DNA from 4 places in the Serratia marcescens subsp. marcescens ATCC 13880 genome. Region 1 is predicted to be linked to each of the others. Evidence: predicted binding sites of a transcription regulator. Region 1 holds the regulator's gene; each other region holds the start of a gene.
The links. Region 1 encodes Fur, which represses iron uptake genes when iron is present. Its sites were predicted from a motif close to ATAATAATGAGAACNACTATCAA; they were not measured.
Positions count from the first base shown of each region.

Region 1 (3,116 bases):
CCGGCCATTGGGTGCACGCCGAAAAACCGGAAGCGGTGCTGCGCGCCATCCACCGTTTCCTCGGCGAAGCCTGAAAAATACGTTAATCTGGCGAAAAAACGCGCTAAAGATAACGGCTTAGCGCGTTTAGCCCGCAGTTAGGCATTGTCGCCGCTCCATCTGCTGGGGTAATATGGCGCGCTATAATTTTGCCGCCGCGCCAGCGCGTTCGCGAACGCCGGTTCGGGGGTAAATTTGGGTTAGGGTTTATTGGCCCGAAGTGTGTTAATCGATGCCTCCGGAAGCGTGCGAGCGCTTTTTGATGCAAACTCCCTTGCAGTACCGCTACCTATGGCAAAAGAACAAACGGATCGCACGACGCTGGATCTGTTCGCAGATGAACGCCGTCCGGGGCGCCCGAAAACCAACCCGCTTTCCCGCGATGAACAGCTTAGAATCAATAAGCGCAATCAGTTACGGCGCGATAAAGTGCGCGGATTGCGGCGCGTAGAGCTGAAAATCAACGCGGATGCGGTGGACGCCCTGAACAAACTGGCGGAACAGCGCAACATCAGCCGCAGCGAACTCATCGAGCAGATGCTGTTGGCGCAACTGGCGGAAGAACAGCCGGAACATTGATCTCTTCGGCCGCACGCGCGGCGCGGCGTTAAGGACAACGCCGGATCGACCACGCTTTTCTTCATCCTTCGGCATCGCATAAATGCGATAAAACCCCGGCGCCACTTTCTGGCATGATACGCATTTACCGGTAAGAGACTGCGCCTGTCGGCGCCCGCCACCGTGGCGAAAGGCTCTTGTCATGGCATCATTTTAATCGGCGGCAGTGCCGGCGCCGAGTAATGCAATTAATTGAATTTAAAGGTTATACGCGATATGGCTACTGTAGGCATTTTCTTTGGCAGCGACACTGGCAATACCGAAAACATTGCCAAAATGATCCAGAAAATTCTTCAGAAACAGTTTGGCGACGATGTCTCAGAAGTGCATGACATCGCCAAAAGCAGCAAAGAAGACCTGGAAGGGTTCGATATCCTGCTGCTGGGTATCCCGACCTGGTACTACGGTGAAGCGCAGTGTGACTGGGATGATTTCTTCCCGACGCTGGAAGAAGTCGATTTCAACGGTAAACTGGTGGCGCTGTTCGGCTGCGGCGACCAGGAAGACTACGCGGAATATTTCTGTGACGCGATGGGCACCATCCGCGACATCATCGAACCGCGCGGCGCGGCCATCGTGGGCCACTGGCCGACCAAAGGCTACCACTTCGAAGCTTCCAAAGGCCTGGCGGACGACAACCACTTCATCGGTCTGGCGATCGACGAAGACCGTCAGCCGGAGCTGACCAATGAGCGCGTGGACGCCTGGGTCAAACAGATCGTCGAAGAGCTGAGCCTGGCCGATATCGTCGGCTAAACGCCGGTACTGGCGAAAGGTTGAACAAAGGCCCTGTAAAGTGCATAGTGTGCCGACAGGGCCGTCATCGGCAACAGGGATTGCTGCGATAGAAGCTACAGATTTGTAACTTCCCACCCCGTCACGGTAGACTGAGATATCGGTTTATCCCATCCATCAAGGCGTTGCATGCAAAACATGCAATAGTGCAATTATATCTTTGTTAACAACCGGCGGTTTCCATTTAGTACAACCGGTTCTATAATGAGACGCATTAACTCTTTGTGCCGACCGATGCCACAGGCGAGTACGCCTCAACTTGATTAGCATAGTAACAGGACTGAATTCGCATGACCGACAACAACATCGCATTGAAGAAGGCCGGCTTAAAAGTCACGCTTCCGCGACTCAAAATCCTGGAAGTACTGCAAAATCCGGAATGCCATCACGTCAGTGCGGAAGATTTGTACAAAAAACTGATTGATATGGGCGAAGAGATCGGCCTGGCGACGGTTTATCGCGTACTGAACCAGTTTGACGATGCGGGCATTGTGACACGTCACAATTTCGAAGGCGGCAAGTCCGTGTTCGAGCTGACCCAACAGCATCACCACGATCACCTGATTTGCCTGGACTGCGGCAAAGTGATCGAATTCAGTGATGAATCCATCGAAGTGCGCCAGCGTGATATCGCCAAGCAGCACGGCATCAAGCTCACCAACCACAGTCTGTACCTGTACGGCCACTGTGAAACCGGTGACTGCCGCGAAGACGAATCGCTGCACGACAAGAAATAAGCCTGACCGGCTATGAAAAACCGCCTCACATTGGGGCGGTTTTTTTATGCCCGCCGTACAACGGGCAAAAAAATCCCCGGACAAGCCGGGGGAAGATCATGTCATGAAATACTACAATTGCAGCGGCACTGCGACTCCACGTACTGCTCTCACTTCAACATCCGCCCCACGCCGGCACGCGCGGGGGCGAACGCATTCCCCCTTCATTATGATGCGGCCCGCCGCCAGAACCACGGGCCCCGGAGCCAGACCTAGACCTTCTCGGCGCGGCTGTAGCGTTTACCGTCCGGGCTGACCGAACGCACCTGCACGTCACCGGAGACCGCCGGCTTGGCCTTGGCGTCATAGCGCTGCCACTGCTTGCCGCCGTCGGTGGAATACTCGATGCCCAATCCCGGCAGCGCGATATTCGCTTCCAGCTTGCCGCCCGCCACGCGGGCGCCCGGCACCGGCAGACGATAAGCGACGCCGCCTTTGTCCAGCTTGGCCAGTTCACGTTGGCCCAGGATATTGGCGAAGCGCAGCCAGTCTTTCTCCAGCGCCTGGGTATCGACAAAGTGGGTTTCCCCGCCTTTGTATTCGCGGCCGGCGCGATAGTCCTGCTCCCAACCGGCGCGGTGCCAGGCGCGTTCCGCCACCGACAGCGCGCGCGGGAAGGTCATGTATTCCATCTGCGGATCGGTGCGCTGGGTTTCGCTCCACAGCTGAGCGGACAGACCGTAGGCACCCGGCCACGGCTTGTCGCTTTTGGCGTTGAAGTGGTTGCCGTCGCGGTCGACCGAGGTTTCCGCGTTCTGCGGCATGTTGTCCGGCGCGAAGCTGAACACCTTGCGTTCGTCGCTGAAGCGGGTGCCCCAGTAGTAACCGCGCTCGTCCGGATTCACCTCGTAAGGGAAGTCCATGTAGACGTAGTCCGGGTTGGAGACC
Region 1 covers NZ_CP071238.1:1,247,345-1,250,460, reverse strand. The annotation lists gene ybfF (esterase) at 1-74, shown strand, start outside; gene ybfE (LexA regulated protein) at 331-618, shown strand; gene fldA (flavodoxin FldA) at 874-1,413, shown strand; gene fur (ferric iron uptake transcriptional regulator) at 1,743-2,189, shown strand; gene J0F90_RS05825 (beta-N-acetylhexosaminidase) at 2,441-3,116, opposite strand, start outside.

Region 2 (3,116 bases), 1.3 Mb from region 1:
ATCCGCCGCTTTCAGCGCCGCCGGCCGCATGTCCTGCCAGTGCGTTTCGATGTAGTCGATGCATTCGCCGCGCGACGCCGGCCCCATCAGCACGCGCCACCCCTGCGGCGTATCGGCAAACTGCGGCCACAGTGAATACTGCTGCTGCGCGTTGACCAGCACGGAGAATCGGAGGCTTTCGTCATCGAACGGGTTTTGTTGTTCCTGAGTCATTTTCATTACCTGTCTGTCAAAATGTGTGGGTTATTCCATCACGGCAAGCAGTCGGCGCACGCCGTCCACCAGGCCGCCGCGCCAGCAAAGCGCATCGTGCCCGCCGGAAAACACGCGGTATTCGGCGCGGTGCCCGGCCGCCGTCAGCGCCTGATGCATCTGGCGATTGACGAATTCGATGTCCGCCTCCCGATCGCCGGCCTGTTGGATCACGGTGAGCTTGGGTGTCGCCGCGCTGCGCTGCCGTACCTGGCGTATCAGCCAGCCTTCCTCCAGTTCGTGGCGTTTTTCGAATTGGGTAACGAATTGCACCGTAGGCCACCAGAAGGAGCCGGACTGGCTCAGCACGTGGCCGAAGCGCTCTGGCCAGTGCAAACCGGCATATAACGCCGCCAGCCCGCCGTAGCTCTGGCCGGCGACGACGGTGCGCGCCCCTGCCTCGCTGAACGGTTCGCGCCGCTGCGCCTGCGGCAGCAGTTCGTCGATCACCGCCTGCCAAAACGCGGCGTTGCAAGGCAGCTCGTTTTCCCTGTGTTCGCCATCGATCGCATCGATCAGCAACCAGCACGCGGGCGGCAACCGCCCTTTCGCGGTTTCGTTCTCGATCACCGGCAACAGCGCGTGCCTTTCGATCCAGTTTTGGCCATCGAGCAGCAGCACCAGCGGGCGGTTCGCTTTCACCGCCGCCTCGCCGCTGGCATACAGCCAAACGCGCCGCTGGTTACCCAGCCGTGCGCTGTGCCACTGAAAAAGCTGTAGCCGCGCCTCATCCAGCGGCCGATCGGCGGCCTGCCAGGCGCTTTGATCGTCGGCATCCGGCCCTTGCGCCAGGGATACGGGCCGCGGGCGATGAGACGGCCCCAGAGAGAGGCGATTCAGCGGATCGGCGATCGCCAACGGGAACAGCGATACCCACCAGGCACGCTGCTGGCGGTCGCGTAACGTTTCGTCGTCGCTGAAGACGGGGGGGAGGTCTCGCTCGGTAATGGGGATCAGGCTGTAGCTGCCGCGCCAGCGGCGATCGATAACGGCCGAGCCGTACCAAACGTCGGTGCCGGGGAGCCTGGTCAGGCTGCTGGGGGACGTGCTGTGGTGATCGGTAATGCCGTTGATATCGGCGTAAACGCGGCATATCGGCGAGTGCCGTTCATCGCCGGCGGGGTCGCGCCATAACCAGGTCATTTTGACGTGCTGTTCATCGTGCGCTTCGACGATGGGCGTGCCGTGAGCGGCAACCTTCTGCCACCACGCGGATTGCCCTGCCGCCTCTTCACGCAGCCATTGCGCCGCCAATCCCTCAAGGTCGTTTCCTGGCCTCTTTTCCGGCAAAAACTCCATAGCGCCCCTTACATAACATGAGTGATTTTTACAAAACCTGACAATCGTATTGATACTCATTATCATTTTCAATACTATTTGTCGGATTTTTACCGTCGTGCAAACACGACGTCTCCACGTCGACGGGATAAGACCGCTTGTCGGCATTTCGGGGTTTATCAGGGTGGCATGACACACAAAAGCAGGTATGCAGGAGAGATAATGAAGATTAAAAACAAAGGGATAGAAAACGGAAATGCGGAGGCGATGTCCGCCAAGCGTCTGTTGCTGGGATCGGCGCTGGCGTTATTGCCCTTGGCGCCACACGCGTCTGCGGCAGCGGACGAAACGATTTTGGTGACCGCCGACGCGCAAAACAGCGTGACCGCGCCGGTCAAAGGGATCGTCGCCAAAGAGAGCGCCGCCGGCACCAAGACCGCCGCCCCTCTGCGCAAGACGCCGCAGTCCATCTCGGTGGTCACGCGCGAGCAGATGAATGACCAGGAGCCGGCGTCGGTCGCCGACGCGCTGAACTACACCAGCGGGGTGATCACCACCTACCGCGGCAACTCCAACCGTAATGACGAAGTGATCAGCCGCGGCTTCCGCTATGCGCCCAAGCTGCTCGACGGTCTGCACTTTGGCCTTTCGAGCCAAAACGGCGGCGCCGGGCAGATCGATCCCTGGCTGCTGGAGCGCGTGGAGATGGTGCACGGCCCGGCCGGCGTGCTGTACGGCCAGGTCAGCCCCGGCGGCGTGGTGGTGATGACCAGCAAGCGCCCTACCGCCCAGAGCATTCACGAAGTCAAATTCAGCACCGGCAACCGCCATCTGGCGGAAACGGCGTTCGATTTCGGCGGCAAGCTCAACGACGACAACACCCTGTTCTACCGCCTGAACGGTATCGCCCGAACCGAACACGAGTTTGTCAAAGACAGCAAGCAGCAACGGGTGGCCATCGCCCCGGCCTTCACCTGGCTGCCGAACGAAGACACCAGCTTTACGCTGCTGACCAGCTACCAGAACGATCCGAAAGCCGGGTCGCGCAACTTCCTGCCGCGCGCCGGCACGCTGTTCCCGACCAGCGCGGGCTATGTGCCCTATGACTTTAACATCAGCGAACCCAGCTTCAACAAGTCGCGGCGCGAGCAGGCGTCGATCGGCTACAGCTTCGAACATAACTTCAGCGATGCGCTGTCGTTTACCCAGAACCTGCGCTTCACCCACCGCGATGAAGACTATAAGTATCTGGTTTATAACGTAAACTCGAAGGTCAACGACCACACCGTCACCCGCATGGCGCAGCATGAAACGCAGATGACCAACGAGTTTGGCGTGGATAACCAGCTGAAGGGCCTGTTCGATACCGGCGAAGTGAAACACACCGTGCTGGGCGGGCTGGATTACCGCTACAGCCATAGCGATTATAAAATGTATCGCGATCGCGGCAACGATTACCCGATCGACTGGGCCAACCCGGTTCGCCCCAGCATCGATGGCAGCACGCTGGCGCTGGCTTCCAGCGACTTGAAGACGCTGAATCAGATCGGGGTGTATCTGCAGGACCAACTGGAGTGGAATAACTG
Region 2 covers NZ_CP071238.1:2,570,806-2,573,921, forward strand. The annotation lists gene J0F90_RS12330 (MbtH family protein) at 1-213, opposite strand, end outside; gene fes (enterochelin esterase) at 244-1,551, opposite strand; gene J0F90_RS12340 (TonB-dependent siderophore receptor) at 1,753-3,116, shown strand, end outside.
Region 2: fes (enterochelin esterase) is a predicted target of Fur. The motif match lies at 1,601-1,623, and genes of this name have one in related genera.

Region 3 (3,116 bases), 920 kb from region 1:
AGATCGCTCGCCAGATCGATGTCCATCAGCGCGCGCGCGGCGGCTTCAGGATCCGACGACGTCGTCAGATCGACAAGTTCCGGCTCATACACCGCCAGCGCGTCGTCCAGCCATTGCACCGGCACGCCGTCGCGTTCCGCAAAACGCAGGCGCAGCATGTCCACCTCGCCCAGGCCCTGGATGATGGCCTGCAGCAGAGGCTCTACGGCAATGGGGCCGTTGAGTTCGATGGCGTGGGCCACCGCGTAGGCATTGCGATGCGGGGAGATTTGATCGGCGACCCAGATGCCGGGTTGCGCCGCGACCAGCGGCCATTCGCCCGCAAGCGCCGGGCCGCTGAGAGAGTTAGGGGTGTGTGACACTGCTTATTGCTCCCGTAATTACCTGGCGCCGGTCACGCCTCGCGTGCTGCGACCGGCAGAATATCTTGCCAATGCTGTTCCAGCCACTCGTCGCACGCGGAGCGCGCCGCCGGGCCAAAGACGATCGTCCACTCGGACGGAATGGCGCGGAAATCCGGCCACAAACTGTATTGTTGTTGTACGTTGCGCAGCACCAGGCTGCGCTGCTGTTGATCATCGAACGGATTCAGGCTTTCCACCATGTGTTCCTCGTGCCGTTGCCGTCGCCGATACCGGATAAGCGGTGGCGAAAGCGGAGGCCCATACCGCCTGCAGCCCATCGGTCAGGCCGCTGCGCCAGCACAGCGCGTCGTGCCCGCCTTCCACCACCCGGTAGTGCACCCGATGGCCGGCGTCGCTCAGGCGCGCCGCCATTTCGCCGCTGACCCGATGCACCAGCTTTTCCTGCGAACCGGCTTCCATAAAGACCTTCAGCGCGCCGTGGTTGCCCAGGCCGTGCCGTTCTACCTGCTGCATCAGCCAGCAGGCGTCATCGGGAATGCTCGGCAGCTGCAGCATGTCGCGCCGCGGCCACCAGTAGGAGCCGGACTGGGTGATCACCGCGCCGAAGCGCTGCGGCCAACGCAGCCCGGCGTACAGAGAAGCCAGGCCGCCAAAGCTTTGCCCCGCCACCACCGTATCGGCCGGCTTGTCGCTGTGCGGCGCCCAGTCGGCCAGCTGCGGCATCAGTTCTTCCTGCACCGCCAGCCAGAAATCGTCCTTGCAGGTTAATTCTCGCGCCCGGTGCGGCAGATCGATGATGTCGATCAGCACATACACCGCTTCCGGCAACGCCCCCTCGCGGGTCAGCTGCATCAGCGGCTCCCAAACCGGCATCTGCTTCGCCCAGAACTGGCCGTCTAGCAGGATCGCGAGCGGGCGCTCGGCCGGCTTGCTGTCGCCGGTGGTGTAGATCCAGACATCGCGGCTGTTGCCCAGGCGTTCGCTCTGCCAGGTATGGCGCTGCAAACGCGCCGGCAGTGGCGGCGTGCAGCGCCCGCTGGCGATCTCATACTCGTCGAACGAGCGCCATACCGGCTGCGGCGGCGCATCCGGCATGTGCAGACCGGAGACGCTGTGGCCGCTGGCGCTTTGCCAGGAGCGATAAGGGTTGAGCAGATCGGGGGTAGCGCTGGCGAACACCTGGTGCCACCAGTGACGCAGGTTGTGCATGTTGGCGTGCGCATCGTCGCCGCTGAACGCCGGCGGCCGCTCGTCAAAGCAGGGGATAAAGCAGTAGCTGCCGCGCCAGGCGCCGCTCAGCTCGGTCTGCCAGTACCACACGTCGGTACCGGTCAAGCGCTGCAGGCTTTGCGGCGGATTCGGCTGATGATGGTCGGTCAGGCAGTTAATGTTGATCCACACGCGACGGTAGGCGGAGGTCAATTCGCATCCCTGAGGATCGCGCCAGAAGAAGGTGGTGCGCCACCGGCCGTTACCCGCCGGTTCTACCCATGGCGTACCGCGTCGTGCCACCGTCAACCACCACCCTGGACTGCCCGCATTGCTGCTGGCCAATAATCTGCTGCTTTCTGACTGTAGTTCTGTATTCACAACGCCTACCCATTTTGTAGTTGGCGGCACCGGGAACGTCGACTTTTCCCTATCGCCGGCCACCGCCCGAACGCACTGTACGCCAAATACTATTGATAATAATTTGCATTTGCAATAGTGTGTAAGGCTTGGAGATCGTGCTGGTATTGCGCGCAACGGACAGGGATCGGGGATACATCAATGGCATCCCTTGCCGCAGCCGATTTTCTATTTCCGACTACACAAAAACTACAACCGCCCTTCCCCCCATTCGGCGAGGGATGGCAGCAAGGTAGGACACTCAGATGAAAAGCAAGCTATCACGTTATTCTTTAGCCACTCTTATCGGCTTGGGATTGGGCGCGTCCGCGTTCGCCAACGCCGCGCAGCAGACCGACACCACCACCACGGAAGAGAACAGCGGCGCCACGGAGAAAAAGCCGCGCGGCGAAGACACCATCGTCGTGACCGCCGCCCGGCAGAACCTGCAGGCGCCGGGGGTGTCCACCATCACCGCCGACGAGATCAAAAAACGCCCGCCGGCGCGCGACATCAGCGAACTGATCCGCACCATGCCCGGGGTTAACCTGACCGGCAACTCCACCAGCGGCCAGCGCGGCAACAATCGCCAGATCGATATCCGCGGCATGGGCCCGGAAAACACCCTGATTCTGATCGACGGCAAACCGGCCTCCAGCCGCAACTCGGTGCGTCAGGGCTGGCGCGGCGAGCGCGACTCGCGCGGCGATACCGCCTGGGTGCCGCCGGAAATGATCGAGCGCATCGAAGTGCTGCGCGGCCCTGCCGCAGCGCGCTACGGCAACGGCGCCGCGGGCGGCGTGGTCAACATCATCACCAAGAAAGCCGGCGATGCGCTGCACGGCTCGCTGAACGGTTACTTCAACGTGCCGCAGCACAAGCAGGAAGGCGCCACCAAGCGCACCGACTTCAGCCTGTCCGGCCCGCTGAGCGATTCCCTGAGCTTCCGCCTGTTCGGCGGCTACAGCAAAACGCAGGCCGACGCCTGGGACATTAACGAATCGCATAAATCCGAACGCGTCGGCGCCTACGCCAACAGCGTCCCGGCCGGGCGCGAGGGGGTGGTCGATAAAAACATCGACGCCTTGCTGCACTGGGATTTCGCCCATCTGCAGTCATTGGAGTTCGAGTACGCCTATGGCC
Region 3 covers NZ_CP071238.1:332,174-335,289, reverse strand. The annotation lists gene J0F90_RS01505 (enterobactin synthase subunit F) at 1-362, opposite strand, end outside; gene J0F90_RS01500 (MbtH family protein) at 395-601, opposite strand; gene fes (enterochelin esterase) at 576-1,955, opposite strand; gene J0F90_RS01490 (TonB-dependent siderophore receptor) at 2,240-3,116, shown strand, end outside.
Region 3: fes (enterochelin esterase) is a predicted target of Fur. The motif match lies at 2,042-2,064, and genes of this name have one in related genera.

Region 4 (3,116 bases), 2.4 Mb from region 1:
CAGGCTGCGCGGCGACAGCTCGGCAGAGACTTTCTGCAGTTCCATCATGGCCACGAATTCGTTGGAAACCAGTTTGGTCGCCATGATGCTGCCAACCTGCAGGGCTTCGTGTTTAGGGATGCCCATGATCCAGGCGAATGGATAGAAGAAGTAGCCGAGGATTTCCTGGAAGCTCAGGCCGAAAATGGCGCTGAACACACCGTTGAGCGCGGCGATCAGGGCGATGAAGCCAATCAGCATCGCGGCGACGATAATCGCTACTTTGAAGCCCGCCAGGATGTATTCACCCAGCATTTCAAAGAAGCTCTGGCCTTCGTGCAGGTTGCCGAGGTGCAGCTCTTCTTCTTTATTGGTGTCGTACGGGTTGACCAGCGACAGCACGATAAAGGTGCTGAACATGTTCAATACCAGCGCCGCCACCACGAACTTGGCGTCCAGCATGGTCATGTAGGCGCCGACGATGGACATGGAAACCGTAGACATCGCGGTCGCCGCCATGGTGTACATGCGCTTTTCCGACATCTTGCCCAGGATATCCTTGTAGGCGATGAAGTTTTCGGATTGCCCCAGGATCAGCGAGCTGACGGCGTTAAACGACTCCAGCTTGCCCATGCCGTTCACTTTCGACAGCACGGTGCCGATAATGCGGATGATGAACGGCAGCACCTTGATGTACTGCAGAATACCGATCAGCGCCGAAATGAAGACGATTGGGCACAGCACCTTCAGGAAGAAGAACGCCAGGCCTTTGTCGCCCATGCCGCCGAACACGAAATCAGTCCCTTGTCCCGCAAACCCGAGCAGTTTGTCAAACAGCGCGGCGAATCCTTTTACGAAGCCCAAACCCGCTTCCGAATGCAGGAAAAAGTAGGCCAGCAGTACTTCGATAACCAGTAGTTGAATAACATAGCGAATGCGGATGCTTTTACGATCGCGGCACACCAACAGGGCCAGGATCGCCACCACCACTATCGCCAACGCAAAGTGCGCAATATGGGACATGTTTGCTCCAAATTTGAGGCAGGCTGAATTTCGGCTGTCATTTTATGTAACGCTACGTTTAAAAACGAGACTTCTATTGCAAATATGGAAAATCATAGTGGGAGTTCTCCTAAAGTGTTGCGCAAAAGCATAAAAAATCAAGATGTTAAAGCAGCAATAGGAAATTCGTATTCTTGTGCTAACCTGTCTTTCAGGGGTATTGCAGCCAAAATCCCATCCCAAAAGCACGGAAATCGGCAAGCTTCGTGCTGAACCCTTCGATAAAACCGTTAATGTTGGCTATTACAGAGATAAGTTTTACCGCTCCAAATGCGCTTGATAATTATTATCATTTATATAGAGTGGAGATAAACGTAATTTCAGTAAGGGTTCAACATATGCTGAACAGTCGCGTGGTTGAAACCACCTCCGGTCGCTCCGCCAGAAAAATCAAACTCTCGCTCATGGGGCCCGCCTTCATCGCCGCTATCGGCTATATCGATCCCGGCAACTTCGCCACCAACATCCAGGCCGGCGCCTCATTCGGCTACAGCCTGCTGTGGGTGGTGGTTTGGGCCAATGTGATGGCGATGCTGATCCAGCTGTTGTCCGCCAAGCTGGGGATCGCCACCGGGAAAAATCTGGCCGAGCATATTCGCGATCGCTTTCCGCGGCCGGCGGTGTGGGCCTATTGGGTACAGGCGGAGATCATCGCCATGGCGACCGATCTGGCCGAGTTTATCGGCGCGGCGATCGGTTTCAAGCTGTTGCTCGGCGTCTCTTTGTTGCAGGGCGCAGTGCTGACCGGCATCGCCACCTTTTTAATTCTGATGCTGCAAAAGCGCGGGCAAAAGCCGCTGGAGCTGGTGATCGGCGGCCTGTTGTTGTTCGTCGCCGCCGCCTACATCGTCGAGCTGGCGTTTTCCCAGCCGCAGCTTGCGCCGCTGCTGAAAGGCATGGCGTTGCCCGATCTGCCTAACGGCGATGCGGTATTCCTGGCTGCCGGGGTATTGGGCGCCACCATCATGCCGCACGTGATCTATCTGCATTCGTCGCTCACCCAAATCGGCGGCGAGCACGACAAGGCGGAACGCTATGCCGCCACCAAAGTCGACGTCGCCGTGGCCATGACCATCGCCGGTTTCGTCAATCTGGCGATGATGGCCACCGCCGCCGCCGCGTTTCATTTCAGCGGCCACAGCGGCATCGCCGATCTCGACGTGGCTTACCTGACGCTGCAACCGCTGCTCGGGCACGCCGCCGCCACCGTGTTCGGCCTGAGCCTGGTGGCGGCCGGCCTCTCTTCTACCGTGGTCGGCACGTTGGCGGGGCAGGTGGTGATGCAGGGGTTCGTGCGTTTCCATATTCCGCTGTGGCTGCGGCGCGCGGTGACCATGCTGCCGTCGTTTATCGTCATCATGTTGGGGATGGATGCGACGCGCATTCTGGTGCTGAGCCAGGTGCTGCTCAGCTTCGGCATTGCGCTGGCGTTGGTGCCGCTGCTGGCTTTCACCGGCAATCGGGCGCTGATGGGGGAAATGGTCAACGGCCCGCTGGTGCAAAACCTGGGCAAGCTGATCGTGCTGGTGGTGGTGGGATTGAACGGCTACCTGCTGATCGGCAGCGTGCTGTAAGCAAAAACAGTGCGGGCCGGCGTTGCGCCGGCCCGTCGTCGTTAATCGCGGTCGTCATCGCCGTGGCGGCGCCAGCGATCGCGGTCATGATCGTGGTGGTGCTTTTTCTCTTTCTTCCAGTGGTGCTTATCGTAGTGTTTGTCGTATTTACGATAGCGTCCTTCATGGTAGTAATAGTGTTTACGCCAGTAGTCGCCATCGCGCCAGCGATAGCCGTCCCAGTAGTAACCGCGACGGCTGCGGTCGCCGAGATAACGCCCCTGATGGCCTTGCCACCAGTCGCGATCCCGCCAATCGTAACCATCCCAATAGCGGCCGCGGTTATCCTGATCGCCGATGCGCAATGAAACGCCCGGCATCAGATCGATGCTGATCCCTTCGGCATGCGCCTGCTGTGCGGCGGGCAGTACCGTCGCCGCCAAAATGGCGGCCAAGAGCAGAGGTTTAAACATGGCTTCTCCTTCCCGCTTGCGCGGCCTGGCCGTTTGTCACTTTATGAAG
Region 4 covers NZ_CP071238.1:3,647,364-3,650,479, reverse strand. The annotation lists gene J0F90_RS17435 (NupC/NupG family nucleoside CNT transporter) at 1-1,002, opposite strand, end outside; gene J0F90_RS17430 (Nramp family divalent metal transporter) at 1,380-2,615, shown strand; gene J0F90_RS17425 (DUF2502 domain-containing protein) at 2,657-3,067, opposite strand.
Region 4: J0F90_RS17430 (Nramp family divalent metal transporter) is a predicted target of Fur. The motif match lies at 1,318-1,340, and genes of this name have one in related genera.